One region of the Streptomyces sp. NPDC005496 genome, then DNA from elsewhere that is predicted to be linked to it. Evidence: riboswitches for the same ligand, from Rfam matches in the RefSeq annotation. Region 1 holds a riboswitch; the other holds the start of a gene.
What was found. A riboswitch is a leader RNA that binds a small molecule or an ion and turns the genes downstream of it on or off. The one in region 1 is predicted to bind thiamine pyrophosphate.
Positions count from the first base shown of each region.

Region 2: another riboswitch for thiamine pyrophosphate. It lies ahead of thiO (glycine oxidase ThiO); the one in region 1 lies ahead of thiC (phosphomethylpyrimidine synthase ThiC).

Region 1 covers NZ_JBIAJQ010000005.1:501,252-508,772, forward strand. The annotation lists gene ACFYQQ_RS18335 (SsgA family sporulation/cell division regulator) at 1-331, shown strand, start outside; gene ACFYQQ_RS18340 (YibE/F family protein) at 376-1,896, opposite strand; TPP riboswitch at 1,968-2,124, shown strand; gene thiC (phosphomethylpyrimidine synthase ThiC) at 2,117-3,919, shown strand; gene ACFYQQ_RS18350 (hypothetical protein) at 4,274-5,140, opposite strand; gene ACFYQQ_RS18355 (metallophosphoesterase) at 5,322-6,407, opposite strand; gene ACFYQQ_RS18360 (LacI family DNA-binding transcriptional regulator) at 6,602-7,521, opposite strand, start outside.
Region 2 covers NZ_JBIAJQ010000020.1:45,763-53,283, forward strand. The annotation lists gene ACFYQQ_RS38905 (thiazole synthase) at 1-768, opposite strand, end outside; gene thiS (sulfur carrier protein ThiS) at 772-972, opposite strand; gene thiO (glycine oxidase ThiO) at 969-2,165, opposite strand; TPP riboswitch at 2,163-2,275, opposite strand; gene ACFYQQ_RS38920 (hypothetical protein) at 2,328-2,678, shown strand; gene ACFYQQ_RS38925 (FAD-dependent oxidoreductase) at 2,711-3,937, shown strand; gene ACFYQQ_RS38930 (Rv2175c family DNA-binding protein) at 4,027-4,398, shown strand; gene thiE (thiamine phosphate synthase) at 4,487-5,161, shown strand; gene metF (methylenetetrahydrofolate reductase [NAD(P)H]) at 5,272-6,195, shown strand; gene ACFYQQ_RS38945 (hypothetical protein) at 6,252-7,151, shown strand; gene ACFYQQ_RS38950 (phytoene desaturase family protein) at 7,198-7,521, opposite strand, start outside.

The sequences.
Region 1 (7,521 bases):
CGTGCGATTGACCTTCCACCTGCCCGGTGACGCACCGGTGACGTGGGCGTTCGGCCGGGAGCTGCTGATCGACGGGGTGGGCCGGCCGTGCGGTGACGGGGATGTGCACATCACCCCCGCGGACCCCGAGGCGTTCGGTGAGGTGCTGATCCGGCTTCAGGTGGGGTGCGACCACGCGTTGTTCCGGTCCGGTACGGCCCCGCTGGTGGCCTTCCTCGACCGTACGGACAAGCTGGTGCCGCTCGGGCAGGAGCGTTCCCTCGCGGACTTCGACACCCACCTCGACGAGGCGCTGGACCGCATCCTGGCGGAGGAGCAGAGCGCGGGCTGATCCGCCCGACCGCCTGCCCCAGTGGAGTAACGCTTCCTCTCCGCTCAGTGCTTGCGCCGGCGGCCCTTCCCGCCGCGTGCCGGGGCCCTGAGTCGCGGAGCCGTGGCGCCCGCGGGTGCCGGAACGCCCGAGCTGTCCTTGCGGTCCGCCGAGACCACGAGGGCGGCCAGCGCCGTGGTCACCGGAACGGAGGCGACCAGGCCGATCGAGCCGACCAGGGTGCGCACGATCTCCTCGGCGACCAGCTCGCTGTTGGCGACCGTTCCGACGCTGCTCTGGGCGATCGAGAACAGCAGCAGGAGAGGTAGGGCCGCGCCCGCGTACGCCAGCACCAGGGTGTTGACGACGGAGGCGATGTGGTCGCGGCCGATCCTGATCCCCGCCCGGTACAGCCCGCGCCAGCCCATCGTCGGGTCGGCCTGGTGCAGTTCCCAGACGGCTGAGGTCTGGGTGACCGTCACGTCGTCGAGCACGCCGAGCGAGCCGATGATGACGCCGGCGAGCAGCAGGCCGCTCATGTCGATGGACGGATAGAGGCCGTGGATGAGGCCGGTGTTGTCGTCCACGTTGCCGGTCAGCGCGGCCCAGTCGATGAATCCCGAGCCCAGCACGCCGATCAGCAGCAGGGACAGCAGCGTGCCCAGTACCGCGACCGAGGTCCGGGCCGAGAGGCCGTGGCACATGTAGAGGGCGATCAGCATGATCGCGCTGGCCCCGATCACCGCCACGACCAGGGGATTCGAACCCTGCAGGATCGCGGGCAGGATGAAGAACGTCAGGATGAGGAAGCTCACGGCCAGCGCGACCAGCGCCATGACACCGCGCAGCCGGCCCACCACGACGACGGCCAGCGCGAAGATCCCGGCGAGGAGCGCCATGGGGAGCTTCCGGTTCACGTCGGTGACGGAGTACTGGAGGTTCACGGGCGCCGAGGGTTCGTAGGCGACCACGACCTTCTCGCCCTCGTGCAACTGCCGTGACTGGTCGGGCTGGACGATCTCGGTGAAGGTGCGGCCCTTGTCCTTGCCGGTGTCGATCCGGATGGTCGCCTTCTTGCAGTCGCCCGTCGCCTGCTGCTGCGCGGAGGACCCCTCGGCGGTGGAGGTGTCACCGGTCGGAGTGTCCCCCGAGGCGTTGACGGACTTGCAGTCCACCTCGTCGACCTGGGTGACCGTGGCTCCCTGGGTCTGCCGGTCGAAGCCGACGCCGGTCCGCTCGTGCGAGGGTGCCCCGCCCGGCCAGAGCACCACCAGGCCCACGACGACCGCGGCTGCGAACGGGATCAGGATCGCGGCGATGACCTTGCGGAGATGCTTGGAGACGGGGGCTGCCGGGCCGTGGCTGTGCGAGTGACCGTGTCCGTCGCCCGGCGCAGGACCGTGCCCGCCGCCTGACCCGGGGCCGCTGCCACCACCCGGCCCGGGACCGCCGCCGCCACCCGGTCCACGGCGGGGGCCGTCACCGGGGCCGGGGCCGGGTACGGACCCGTGGCCGGAACCGGGGCCGGCGCCGTGTCCGTGCGGCGGCTCGGAGGGCGGATACGGGGGCTGCTGCGTCGTGGTCACCGACCGATCATCGCAAGAACGGAGGGGGCCCTCTGTTCACCGCGCCAGATATGACGCTAGCGTGGAGGCACCTTTGCACACGCGGGAGCTCGGAGCACCGGGCTGAGAGGGCGCTGACCTCCGTCTCTGCGATGTTTCACATGAAACATCGGCAGACGGACATCGCTGCGTCGACCGCTGAACCTGTTACCGGGTAATGCCGGCGTAGGGAGTAGGTCTCATGACCAACAAGGACGTAAGCACGCCTGCCTCCGGCCAGACGGACGAGGCATCCGCCTCGCTCCGGAACGGCGAGGCCGGGAAGTCCATCGGCTGGCACAAGGCGTACGTCGAGGGCTCGCGCCCTGACCTGCGGGTGCCGGTCCGTCAGGTGCACCTCACCAACGGGCAGTCGGTCACGCTGTACGACACCTCGGGCCCGTACACCGATCCGACCGTCGACACCGACGTACGCAGGGGGCTGGCGCCGCTGCGCGAGAACTGGATCATCGCCCGCGGTGACACCGAGGAGTACGCGGGCCGGGCCGTGCGTCCCGAGGACGACGGCATCAAGCACACGTCCCCGCGCGGTGGACTGCGCAATCTGGACGCGGTGTTCCCCGGCCGGCCGCGTCAGCCGCGCCGCGGCCGCCCCGGAGAGGCCGTCACGCAACTCGCGTACGCCCGCCGCGGCGAGGTCACTCCCGAGATGGAGTTCGTGGCGGTCCGCGAGAACGTCGACCCCGAGGTCGTACGCGAGGAGATCGCCGCCGGCCGTGCGGTGCTGCCCGCGAACGTCAACCACCCGGAGATCGAGCCGATGATCATCGGCAAGCGGTTCCTGGTGAAGGTGAACGCCAACATCGGTAACTCCGCGGTCACTTCCTCCATCGAGGAGGAGGTGGACAAGATGACCTGGGCCACCCAGTGGGGTGCGGACACGGTCATGGACCTGTCCACCGGGCGCAACATCCACACCACGCGCGAGTGGGTCCTGCGCAACTCCCCCGTGCCCATCGGCACCGTGCCGCTCTACCAGGCGCTGGAGAAGGTCGACGGCCGCGCCGAGGAGCTGACCTGGGAGATCTACAAGGACACCGTCATCGAACAGGCGGAGCAGGGCGTGGACTACATGACGGTCCACGCGGGCGTCCGCCTCCCGTACGTGCCGCTCACCGCCAACCGGAAGACGGGCATCGTCTCGCGCGGCGGCTCGATCATGGCGGCCTGGTGCCTCGCGCACCACAAGGAGAGCTTCCTCTACGAGAACTTCGAGGAGCTGTGCGAGATCCTCGCCTCCTACGACGTCACGTACTCGCTCGGCGACGGGCTGCGGCCCGGGTCGATCGCCGACGCCAACGACGCCGCTCAGTTCGCCGAGTTGAGGACACTCGGGGAACTCAACAGGGTCGCGAAGCGTTTCAACGTACAGACCATGATCGAGGGCCCGGGGCATGTCCCGATGCACAAGATCAAGGAGAACATCGACCTTCAGCAGGAGATCTGCGATGAAGCTCCGTTCTATACGCTCGGCCCGCTGACGACGGACGTCGCCCCGGCGTACGACCACATCACCTCCGGTATCGGCGCCGCGATGATCGCCTGGTGGGGCACCGCGATGCTCTGCTACGTCACGCCCAAGGAGCACCTGGGTCTGCCCAACCGGGACGACGTCAAGACCGGCGTGATCACCTACAAGATCGCCGCTCACGCGGCCGACCTCGCCAAGGGGCACCCGGGCGCGCAGGAGTGGGACGACGCGCTGTCCGACGCCCGGTTCGAGTTCCGCTGGGAGGACCAGTTCAACCTGGCTCTCGACCCGGACACGGCACGGGAGTTCCACGACGAGACGCTGCCGGCGGAGCCCGCCAAGACGGCGCACTTCTGCTCGATGTGCGGGCCGAAGTTCTGCTCGATGAAGATCTCGCACGACATCCGGCGCGAACACGGGAACTCGCCGTCGGAGATCGAGGAGGGCATGGCACAGAAGTCCAAGGAGTTCGCCGCGGCGGGCAACCGGGTCTATCTGCCCTTGGCGGACTGACGCGGTTGGACGGGGCCTCGGCGGTCGCGACCGAGACGATCGCTCGGTCCTGACGCCCGCTGTGCCGCCTGCCTGCGCTCCCTGTGCGGGGCGCAGGCAGGGGCCCGTACAGCGGTGCGCGGCACCCGGAGCACCACGGGCCCGACGGCGCGCCGGGTGCGGCCACCTCGAACCGGTCCGCCGGGCCGAGGTGCCGGTCCGGCGGCACAGGTGAGGTGGAGCTCGGTCCGGCTGCCGAACTCCGTCCGGGGACCGGCGGGTTGGCGCCTGGGCGGTCGATGGTCGACGGCCTGTCGCGTCGCGCGCCGGTGGGTTACCGGTGGGCTTCCGGCCTGGTGGGACGTCGGGCCGGGGTCACTCCGGCTGGTGTTCCGGGCCTCCGAAGTCCGGGCTGGAGAAGTCCGGACTGCTGTAGCTCGGCCGCGGGCCCGCTGCCGGGCCCCCGTCCGGGCTGCTGAACCCCGGTCGCCCGTACCCCAGATGCGGCATACGGCCGGTTGGCTCCGGGGACTTGGGGCTGACGGCCGTCGTGCCTGAGTCGGCGAGCGCCTCCCGAAGGAACGGCAGGATGCCGCGTTCCAGCAGGGCCTCGCGCCAGGCGTCCCCCGCCCGGGTCACCTCCTCGTTCAGCTCGCCGCTGTCCTCGGCCTGGAAGGAGGAGCCGCCGTCGCGCAGTGCCGTGAGCAGGAGCCCGACCGCGGCGGCCAGGATGGCGACCGCAGTGACGGCTCCGAAGACCCATCCGGTGGTCAGGATCGTCCTCGCGAACGCCGGTTCGGGGTCGAGCATCTTCAGGATGTAGCCGACCAGCAGGAATATCGCCGCGGCCGTCCCGGCGAGCACAGGGGCGAGCACCGCGACGACGGCCATGGCACCGGCTCCGGCCGTCTCGGCGACCTCCCCCATGGTGGTGGCCAGCCCGACCGCGCCCGAACCGGGCTCGGTGGAACCGGACTCCTCGCGGACGGAAGGGGCGGACGACGCGGGCCGGCGCAGTTCCTCGCGGGCCGTCACGTAGTGCTGGTACTCGGCCGCCGCGGCCGCCGTGATGAGAGCCGTGGCGTTCAGGGCCATCGTGCGCAGTTGTTCGGGGTTGAGCCGCTTGCCGACCGCGGCCAGTTCCGGGCGGTGTGGTGCGGAGCGCAGCGCCTCATCGAGGATCCGCTCGTAATCCTGGCGGTCCTCGTTCAGCAGGTGCTGCGGAACGCTGTTCATGTGCATCCCCCGATGCTCCGTAGGGCTGGTGGCTCGCACGCTGACGAGCCGTCGGGCAGAAACGGAGGGGAGCCTGCTACGGATAAGCCGATGGTAGAGCTGCGAGGGCACACGATGACAGAGGGTTTCCGGAAATTGCCCTCTGACCGGCAGGGTCCTTCGCGGGGGACACCTGCCCGGCGAACACTCAGCTACCCAGGGGGAGCTGCTGCACCAGCAGCTTTCCGGCCATGGTCACTCCGCCGTCCATCGCGATGGCCAGCCCGTCGGCGTAGATGTGCGGTCCCTCGACCGTCGGGCCCGCGTTGTCCTCGCCGTCCTCCGAGCCGACCTCGCCCAGCAGGTACGGAATGGGGCTGTGGCCATGGACGATGCGTGCGCCGCCGTAGGTGTCGAGGAGCGAGCGGACCGCCTCGGCGCCACCGTCGTCGCGGAAGGCGAAGCGCTTGGTGAACTTGCGGAACAGGTCCCAGCACTCGTCGGCGTCGTTGCGGGTGAGGGTCTCACGGACGGTGTCGTTGACCGCCTCGATGGAGTCGCCGTAGTCGAGGTAGGCGGTGGTGTCGGAGTGCACGAGGAGATGCCCGTCGGAGATCTCCATGGCGTCCAGGCGGGCCATCCACTGAAGATGGTGGTCCTGGAGGCGGTCCATGTCGGTCTTCTGGCCGCCGTTGAGGAGCCAGGCGGCCTGGAAGGTGGCCGTCCCCGCACCGGAGTTGACGGGAGTGTCGCCGAACCGCTTGGCGCCGAGCAGCAGCAGCTCGTGGTTGCCCATGAGCGCCTTGCAGTAGCCGCCGACCGCCGCCGCCTCGGCGGACAGCCGCATCACGAGGTCGATGACCCCGATGCCGTCCGGGCCGCGGTCGGTGAAGTCGCCGAGGAACCACAGCCGGGACGTGCCGGCGCACCAGTTGCCCGCGGCGTCGATGAGGCCCTGCGCCTGGAGCGCCGCGACGAGCTGGTCGAGGTAGCCGTGCACGTCACCGACGACGTACAGCGGGCCGGGTCCCTCGGCGGGCTGCGGGGCGGGCGCGGCGGCGGGGTCGACGTGGACCTGGAGCGTGTCCCCCCGGTTGATGACGGGCAGATCGCGCTGGGTCGGCGTGTACTCCGCCGGCTCCGGGACGGACGGCGCGCCCTCCTCGGGGGGCGAGCTCTGCGCGTACGGACCGGTCTCGTGGACGTACGCGGGAACCCGGAAGTCGCGCAGCGTCGCCGTGCGCAGCACCTCGGGTCCCTGACCGGCCCCCTGAGTCATCGACCCCTCCACCACCATCGCGCCGCATCTGCACCGCTTCGGACTGCCTGGTCGCAGCGGCCCGCGGTGTCGTCCGCCCATCATAGGAATGCGGATCGCGCCATGTGATGACCCAGGGGTGGTGAATCGGAGCAAGACCTCGCTTCACCGCGGCTTTCGCCCCAATTGGGTGGTGCTTCCCACTCGGCGCCGGTCCCGCCACCTGTGACTCAGCCCTCCTCCGGGGACCGCGGCGGGCTGACCGTCGTGCGCGGCGGACGTCGCTCGGAGGACGTACGCACGATCAGCTCCGTCGGTATCACCTGTTCGACCGGCTGGTCCGATTCGAGGCCCTCGATGGCGTCGATGAGGAGCTGGACGACGGCCGTGCCGATCCGGCGGGGCTTCAGGGAGAGCGTGGTGATGGGCGGTTCGGTGCTGGCGTAGACGGTGGACTCGCTGCAGCAGACGAGCAGGAGGTCGTCCGGTACGCGCAGGCCGTAGCGGCGGGCCGCGGCCAGCAGGTCGGTGCCGTTCGGGTCGAAGAGACCGTAGACGGCGTCGGGGCGGTCGGGCCGGGCGAGCAGCCGGTCGGCGGCGACGGCGCCCGCGCACGGGTCGTGCGCGGGGTAGGCCTCGTACACAGGGTCCTGGCCGACGCGCTCGCACCAGCGCAGGTACGCGCTCGTGGAGAGGTGGGTGTAGGTGTCCGTGGTGGTGCCGGTGAGGAGGCCGATCCGGCGTGCGCCGGCGTCGGCCAGGTGGTCGAGGATGCCGAGGACCGCCGCCTCGTGGTCGTTGTCGACCCACGCGGTCACCGGGAGGGAGCCGGCCGGGCGGCCGTCGGAGACGACCGGTAAGCCCTGGCGGACCAGCTCACTGACCACCGGGTCGTGGTCGGAGGGGTCGATGACCACGGTGCCGTCGAGCGCGACGTTCGACCAGACGTCGTGTCGGGAGGTGGCGGGCAGGATGACCAGGGCGTAGCCCCGGGCGAGGGCGGCGGAGGTGGCGGCTCTGGCCATCTCGGCGAAGTAGGCGAACTCGGTGAAGGTGAAAGGTTCATCCCCGTACGTCGTCACGGTCAGGCCGATGAGGCCCGACTTGCCGGTACGGAGGGTTCGGGCCGCCGCGGAGGGGCGATAACCCA
Region 2 (7,521 bases), on a different contig from region 1:
CCGTGCGCGCCCCTCCACCGGGGAGGAGGCCTCCGCAAAGTGCCGGCGCGGGATGCGGCCCGCCCGGTACGCCAGCCGCCCCGCCTCCACCGCGTGCCGCATGGCGTCGGCCATCAGCACCGGCTCCTGCGCCCGGGTCACGGCCGAGGCGAGCATCACACCCGCGCATCCCAGCTCCATGGCGAGCGCGGCGTCCGACGCGGTCCCGGCGCCCGCGTCCAGGATGACCGGCACGCGCGCGTGCTCCACGATCAGCTGGAAGTTGTGCGGGTTGCGGATGCCGAGGCCGGAGCCGATGGGCGAGCCCAGCGGCATGATCGCGGCGCAGCCGACGTCCTCCAGCTTCCGCGCCAGCACCGGGTCGTCGTTCGTGTACGGCAGCACCGTGAACCCGTCGTCGACGAGCGTCTCGGCGGCGTCCAGCAGCTCGATCGGGTCGGGCAGCAGCGTGCGCTCGTCGGCGATGACCTCCAGTTTCACCAGGTCGGTGCCGAGGGCCTCCCGCGCGAGCCGGGCGGTGAGGACCGCCTCGCCCGCGGTGAAGCAGCCCGCCGTGTTCGGCAGGACGCGGATGCCGAGCCGGTCGAGGACGGACAGCACCGAACCGTGCGCCCGCGGGTCGACCCGGCGCATCGCGACCGTCGTCAGCTCCGTGCCGGAGGCCACCAGGGAGCGCTCCAGCAGGTCCAGGCTGGGGGCGCCGCCGGTGCCCATGATCAGGCGGGACGCGTAGGACGTGCCGCCGAGGACGAAGGGGTCGTCGGCCATGGGTCAGCCTCCTTGGACGGCGGTGAGGACTTCGACGCGGTCCCCGTCGGCGAGGGCCGTGCCGGCCCACTGCCCGCGCGGGACGACGGTCTCGTTGAGGGCGACGGCGACACCGGACGGGGCAGCGGTGAGGGTCGCGACGAGGGCGTCGAGCGCGGTGCCCGGGGCGACGTGCCGGCGCTCCCCGTTGACGAAGATGTTCATGCGGGCTGCTCCGTGAGGGCGGTGCTGAAGCGGCGGGGGGTGAAGGGGCGTGCCAAGTCCGGGAGTTCACCGGTGGTCAGGACGTGCGCCATGGCGTCGCCGGTGACCGGGGTGAGCAGCACGCCGTTGCGGTGGTGGCCGGTGGCCAGCAGCAGGCCGTCCAGTCCGGTCGGCCCGAGCAGCGGGGCGTTGTCCGGCGAGCAGGGGCGCAGCCCGGCGCGGGTCTCGGTCAGCGGCAGTTCGGTGATCCCGGGGACCAGCTCGTGGGCGTCGCGCAGCAGCTCGTACACACCGCCCGCGGTGACCGTGGTGTCCCAGCCCAGCTCCTCGCTGGTGGCGCCGACGACCAGCTCGCCGTTCTCGCGCGGCACCAGGTAGACGTGGCTGCCGCGCACGACGGCGCGCACGGTCCGGCTCAGGAACGGCGCGTAGCGCGGCGGCACGGTCAGCCGCAGCACCTGCCCCTTCACGGGGCGCACCGGCGGCAGCAGGTCCTCCGGGACGCCCGCCAGCCGTCCGCTGAGGCTGCCCGCGGCGAGGACGACCCGGCCGGCCGGCAGGGCGGTGCCGTCCGTGGTGACCACCCCGGTGGCCCGGCCCCGGACGACGTCCAGCCGCTCGGCCCAGGTGCGGTGCAGGACGACACCGGCGCGCTCGCAGGCCACGACCAGGGCGGCGGCGAGCCGGCGCGGGTCGACCTGGTGGTCGCCGTCCACCCGCAGCCCGCCGCGCACGCCCGGTGCGAGCATCGGCTCCAGCCGGCGGCAGTCCCGGCCGCTGAGCCACGCCGACTCCAGGCCCGACCGGCGCTGCAACGCGTGCAGTTCGCGCAGGTGGGCGCGGTCGTCGGCGTCCAGCGCGACGGCGAGCGTGCCGCAGCGGCGGTAGCCGAGACCGAGACCGGTGACCTCGGTCAGCTCCGCCGCGAAGTCGGGGTAGCGCTCGGCGGAGGCCAGGTTGAGGCCGAGCAACGTCTGCTCGCCGTAGTGGAGTTCGGTGACGGCGGCCAGCATGCCGGCGGCCACCTGGGCGGCGCCGCCGCCCGGCTCGGGGTCCACGACCGCGGTGGTGAGCCCGCGCTGCGCGGCCCGCCAGGCGGTCACCAGACCGATGATGCCCCCGCCCACGACGAGGACGTCCGGCGAGCCCGAGGGCCCGCGTGCGGTGTCCGTGGACTGTGAGGTACGCGACATGGGCGTCCAGCCCCTCCCTTCGCCGGCATGACCCGGATCAGGTTCGTACGGTCGGAGGCCGTCCAGCCTCCCTCTCAGCCCGGTGCGTCCGGGCTCCCGCGTGTGCTTTACGTTGGCCACCCTAGCCCGTCGCCCCGGCCCCCCAGTAGAGGAGCTCCCCGCATGGCCCGCTCGCTCGACGGCCTCGTCCTCGCCCCGGTCGCCGACCAGGCGCCGGGCCAGGTCGGCACCCGCACCCGGTTCACCTACCACGAGCGGGAGGGACGGATCTGGGCCGACTACGCGGGCGGCGATGTCGTACGAGGTCATCTCGTGGGTAGTCGTGAGGGTGACCGCCTCGACTTCCGGTACGTGCAGCTGAAGCACGACGGAACGACATCCTCCGGGCACTGCGTGTCCCTGGTCGTCGAGCTGGCCGACGGACGGGTACGGCTTGAGGAGAACTGGCAGTGGGAGTCGCAGGAGGGCAGTGGGACGAGCGTGGTGGAGGAGATCGTCCAGCACGCCCGGTGACTGACGTGGTGTCAGATGTCTATGGTGATCACGTGAGCGAGCAGACGCAGTCCGGGGAGCGCACGGCGCCGCGAGTCGTCGTCGTGGGCGCGGGCATGGCCGGGGTGCAGACCGCGGTCGCCCTGCGGGAACAGGGCTTCACCGGCACGGTGACCCTGATCGGCGGGGAGCCGCACCAGCCGTACGACAGGCCGCCGCTGTCCAAGGCGGTGCTGCTCGGCAAGGCCGAGGGCTCCGCCTTCGACGTCGACTTCGAGGCGCTCGGCATCGGACTGCGGCTCGGCTGCGAGGTGCTCGGCGCCCGCCCCGGGGACCACGAACTGGACACCGCCGACGGGCCCGTGCCGTACGACGTCCTGGTGATCGCCACCGGGGCGGAACCGATTCGGCTGCCGGGCACCGAGGGCATCCCCGGAGTCCACCTGCTGCGCACCCTGGACGACGCCGAGCGGCTGCGCCCGGTGCTCGCCGAGCAGCACGACATCGTGGTCGTCGGAGCGGGCTGGATCGGCGCCGAGTTCGCGACCGCGGCCCGCGAGGCCGGATGCGCGGTGACCGTCGTCGAGGCCGCCGACCGGCCGCTCGCCGGTGCGCTGCCTCCCGAGGTGGCCGCCCCCATGGCCGGCTGGTACGCCGACAGCGGGGCGGCGCTGCGCACCCACGCGCGCGTGGAGCGCGTCGAGCCCGGCGCGGTGGTCCTGGACGACGGTTCGCGGGTGCCCGCCGGCGCGGTCGTCGTCGGCATCGGGGCCCGCCCCGCGACCGCCTGGCTCGCCGGCTCCGGGATCGAACTCGGCGCCCACGGCGAGATCGTGGCCGACGCCCACCTGCGCACCTCCGCGCCCGACGTCTACGCGGTCGGCGACTGCGCCTCCTTCCCGTCGGGCCGCTACGAGGGGCGCCTGCTGGTCCACCACTGGGACAACGCCCTCCAGGGGCCGCGCACGGTGGCGGCGAACATCATCGGCGAGGCCCCCGCGGCGTACGACCCGGTGCCCTACTTCTGGTCCGAGCAGTTCGGCCGCTTCGTCCAGTACGTCGGCCACCACGCCTCCGCCGACACGACCCTGTGGCGCGGTGACCCCTCGGGCGCCGCCTGGACGGTCTGCTGGCTCCGCGAGGGCCGCCTGGTCGCCCTGCTCGCCGTGGGCCGGCCCCGGGACCTCGCCCAGGGACGCAAGCTGATCGAGGCGGGGACGCCGATGGACGCCGACGCCCTGACGGACCCGTCCAAGCCGCTGAAGACGGCGGCGGCGTAGGGCGTCCGGCGGTCCGCCGCCCGCCTGCTCCTCCCCAGGTCGGACGGCCTCGGCTTCCGACTGTCGGTCCCAGATGGCAGGCTTGTCCCGTGACCGAGATTGACGCAAAGATCGATGCTCTCGTCCCCGCCTGGCTCACCCTCCCCGACATCGCCGAACTGCTCGGCGTCGAGGTGACCCGCGTCCGGCAGCTGGTCAAGGACGGCCAGCTCATCGCCGTACGCCGTGGTGAGAACCGCGCGCTGCACGTCCCCGCCGCCTTCATCGACGGGGCCGAGCAGAAGGTCGTCAAGGGCCTGTCCGGCACCTTGACGCTCCTGCGGGACGACGGCTTCACCGACGAAGAGATGCTGGAGTGGCTCTTCACCCCCGACTCGACCCTGCCCGGCACCCCCGCGCAGGCTCTGAGCGAGAATCGCGGCACGGAGGTGAAGCGCCGCGCCCAGGCGCTCGCCGTCTGATCCGACAACCTTCCGGTGTACGGACCACGGCCCGCCGGCCCGACCGGCCGCCGTGGTCCGTACGCCACCGACCACGGGGGACCCAGCCATGCCCGAGACCGGTGCCGACGCCCGCGCCCAGCTCGCCGACGCCCGCCTCTACCTGTGCACGGACGCCCGCAGGCGCCAGGGCGACCTTCCGGAGTTCCTCGACGCGGTCCTGGCCGGCGGGGTCGACCTCGTGCAGCTGCGGGACAAGAGCCTGGAGGCGGCGGAGGAGCTGGACCTCCTGGACCTCTTCGCCGAGAAGTGCCGCCGCCACGGCGCGCTGCTCTCGGTGAACGACCGGGCGGACGTGGCCCACGCGAGCCGCGCCGGGCACCCGGGCGGCGCCGCGATCCTGCACCTGGGCCAGGGTGACCTGCCGGTCCCCGCGGCCCGCGCGATCCTCGGCGACGACATCCTGATCGGCCGCTCCACGCACTCCGAGTCCGAGGCCGGGGCCGCCGCCGTCCAGCCGGGCGTCGACTACTTCTGCACGGGCCCCTGCTGGCCCACCCCCACCAAGCCCGGCCGCCACGCCCCCGGCCTCGGCCTGGTCCGGCACACGGCGTCGCTCGGCACCGACCGCCCCTGGTTCGCCATCGGCGGCATCGACCTGGGCAACGTGGACCAGGTCCTGGAGGCGGGCGCCCGCCGGGTCGTCGTCGTCCGGGCGATCACCGAGGCCGACGACCCGGGAGCGGCGGCGGGCGAGTTCGCCAAGCGGCTGCGCGGGGTGTGAGACGGCGGAGGGTGACGCTGAGTGTCCGAAGGGTGGACAAGAAGTCGACAAAACGGACAAATATCATCGGTTCGGTTGGGGTCACGGCGTCCCCTGGCTAACCTGCGGTCATGGCCCTCGGATCTGCTTCCACCAGGACTGACCGCGCACGCACCGTGCGCGACATGCTCGCGACCGGCAAGAAGACGTACTCGTTCGAGTTCTCCGCGCCGAAGACCCCCAAGGGCGAGCGGAACCTGTGGAACGCGCTGCGCCGGGTCGAGGCCGTCGCACCCGACTTCGTCTCCGTGACCTACGGCGCGGGCGGCTCCACGCGCGCGGGCACGGTCCGGGAGACCGAGCAGATCGTCGCCGACACGACGCTCACCCCGGTCGCCCACCTGACCGCGGTGAACCACTCCGTCGCGGAACTGCGCAACATCATCGGGCAGTACGCGGACGCCGGGATCCGCAACATGCTCGCGGTGCGCGGCGACCCGCCCGGCGACCCCATGGGCGACTGGGTGCCGCATCCCAAGGGCCTGACCTACGCGGCCGACCTGGTGCGTCTGATCAAGGAGTCCGGTGACTTCTGCGTCGGCGTCGCGGCCTTCCCGGAGATGCACCCGCGGTCCGCGGAATGGGACCTGGACGTCGCCCACTTCGTCGACAAGTGCCGTGCCGGCGCCGACTACGCGATCACCCAGATGTTCTTCCGGCCGGAGTCGTACCTGCGGCTGCGCGACCGTGTCTCCGCGGCCGGCTGCGGCACCCCGGTGATCCCCGAGGTGATGCCGGTGACCAGCGTGCGGATGCTGGAACGGCTGCCGCAGCTGAGCAACGCCTCGATCCCGGCCGAGCTGAAAGAGCGGATCCTCACAGCCAAAGACGATCCGGCGGCTGTACGCTCCATTGGGATCGAGTTCGCCACCGAGTTCTGCGCGCGACTGCTGGCCGAGGGAGTTCCCGGACTGCACTTCATCACGCTCAACAACTCCACGGCGACGCTGGAGATCTACGAGAATCTGGGCCTGCACCACCCACAGCGGGCCTAGACCGGCCGCGCCGGTATACGACACACTGCGTAGCGGTTACTGGGAGAGGGGCGTACATGGGCTGGACGGTCCTCTACATCGCGTTCGGGATGGTCGCGCTGTGGCTGCTGGGTGAGGTGCTGCTGCAGTACAAGGCACGGCTGCGCTGGCGCCTGCTCGCCTTCGGCGGCTTCCTCTGCGTCGTGCTCGGCGTGCTGATCCCCTCCGTGGTGGTCATCGGCCTGGGCGCCGCCGCCTTCGCGGTCGGCCAGACGTACGTCACGCTCTCCTTCCGCCGCGGTTTCTCGACCGGCTGGGCCATCGGCGGCCGTCCCGGCGCGAGCAAGCGGCGCCGCGGCGAGCCGGACCGACAGGACCCGACGCTGGAGGTCTCCGACCTGGAGGCGCCCGGCCGTCCGTCCTACGCGCCGGACGACGACTACGACCCGGACGACGTGTTCACCCCGGCGCAGCCCGCCTCCGCCGCTCCGGCCGCCGAGGCCACCGCCGTGTACGAGCCGCAGCCGCTGCCCGACGACACCGGCTCCTACGGCGTCTACGACGAGAACGCGTACGCGGCCCAGCAGTCCTACGGGAACGCCGACCAGTCCCAGAACCAGCAGGCGTACGCCTACGACGGCTACTCGGGATACGACCAGCAGCAGTACGGCTACGACACCGGGCAGCAGCAGTACGCCGCCTACTCCGACCCGTACATCGGCACGCAGACCTACGGCAGCGCCTCGTACGACACCGCTTACGGCGGCCAGCAGCAGTACGGTCAGCAGGGCTACGACCAGTCCCAGTACGGCGGCGGCCAGCCCGGCGAGACCCCGGCCGGCGGTGTCTGGGTGCCGCAGCAGCGCAACGCCGACGACCCCTACGGCGGCGAACTCCCGCCGGAGCAGCCGTATCCGTATCAGGGCGACGGCAACGGGCACGGCAACACCGGCTACGACGAGCAGTACCGGTACTGACCCGGCGACGGGGCCGCCGCCGGCCCCGCCCGGACGCCCCGTCAGGTCACTGCGAGCCCCGGAAGTCCGGCCCCTCCACGACGAGACCGGCCACCAGGGCGCCCGACATGCCCGCGTGCGGCAGCCCGCCGCCCGGATGCGCCCAGCCGCCCACGGCGAACAGCCCCGGCAGACCCGTGCCGTTGGACGGGTGCAGTAGCCGGCCCTCCGCCGCTGCGAGCGCCGGGGCGGGTACCGCGCCACCGGCCGCGCCCGTCGCCTCGGCGATGTCCGCGGGCGTACGCGCCTCGTGCCACAGGAGACGGTCGCGCAGCCCCGGCACGGCCCGCTCCGCGACGTCCAGCAGCCGCTCCACGTCCTGCCCGGACAC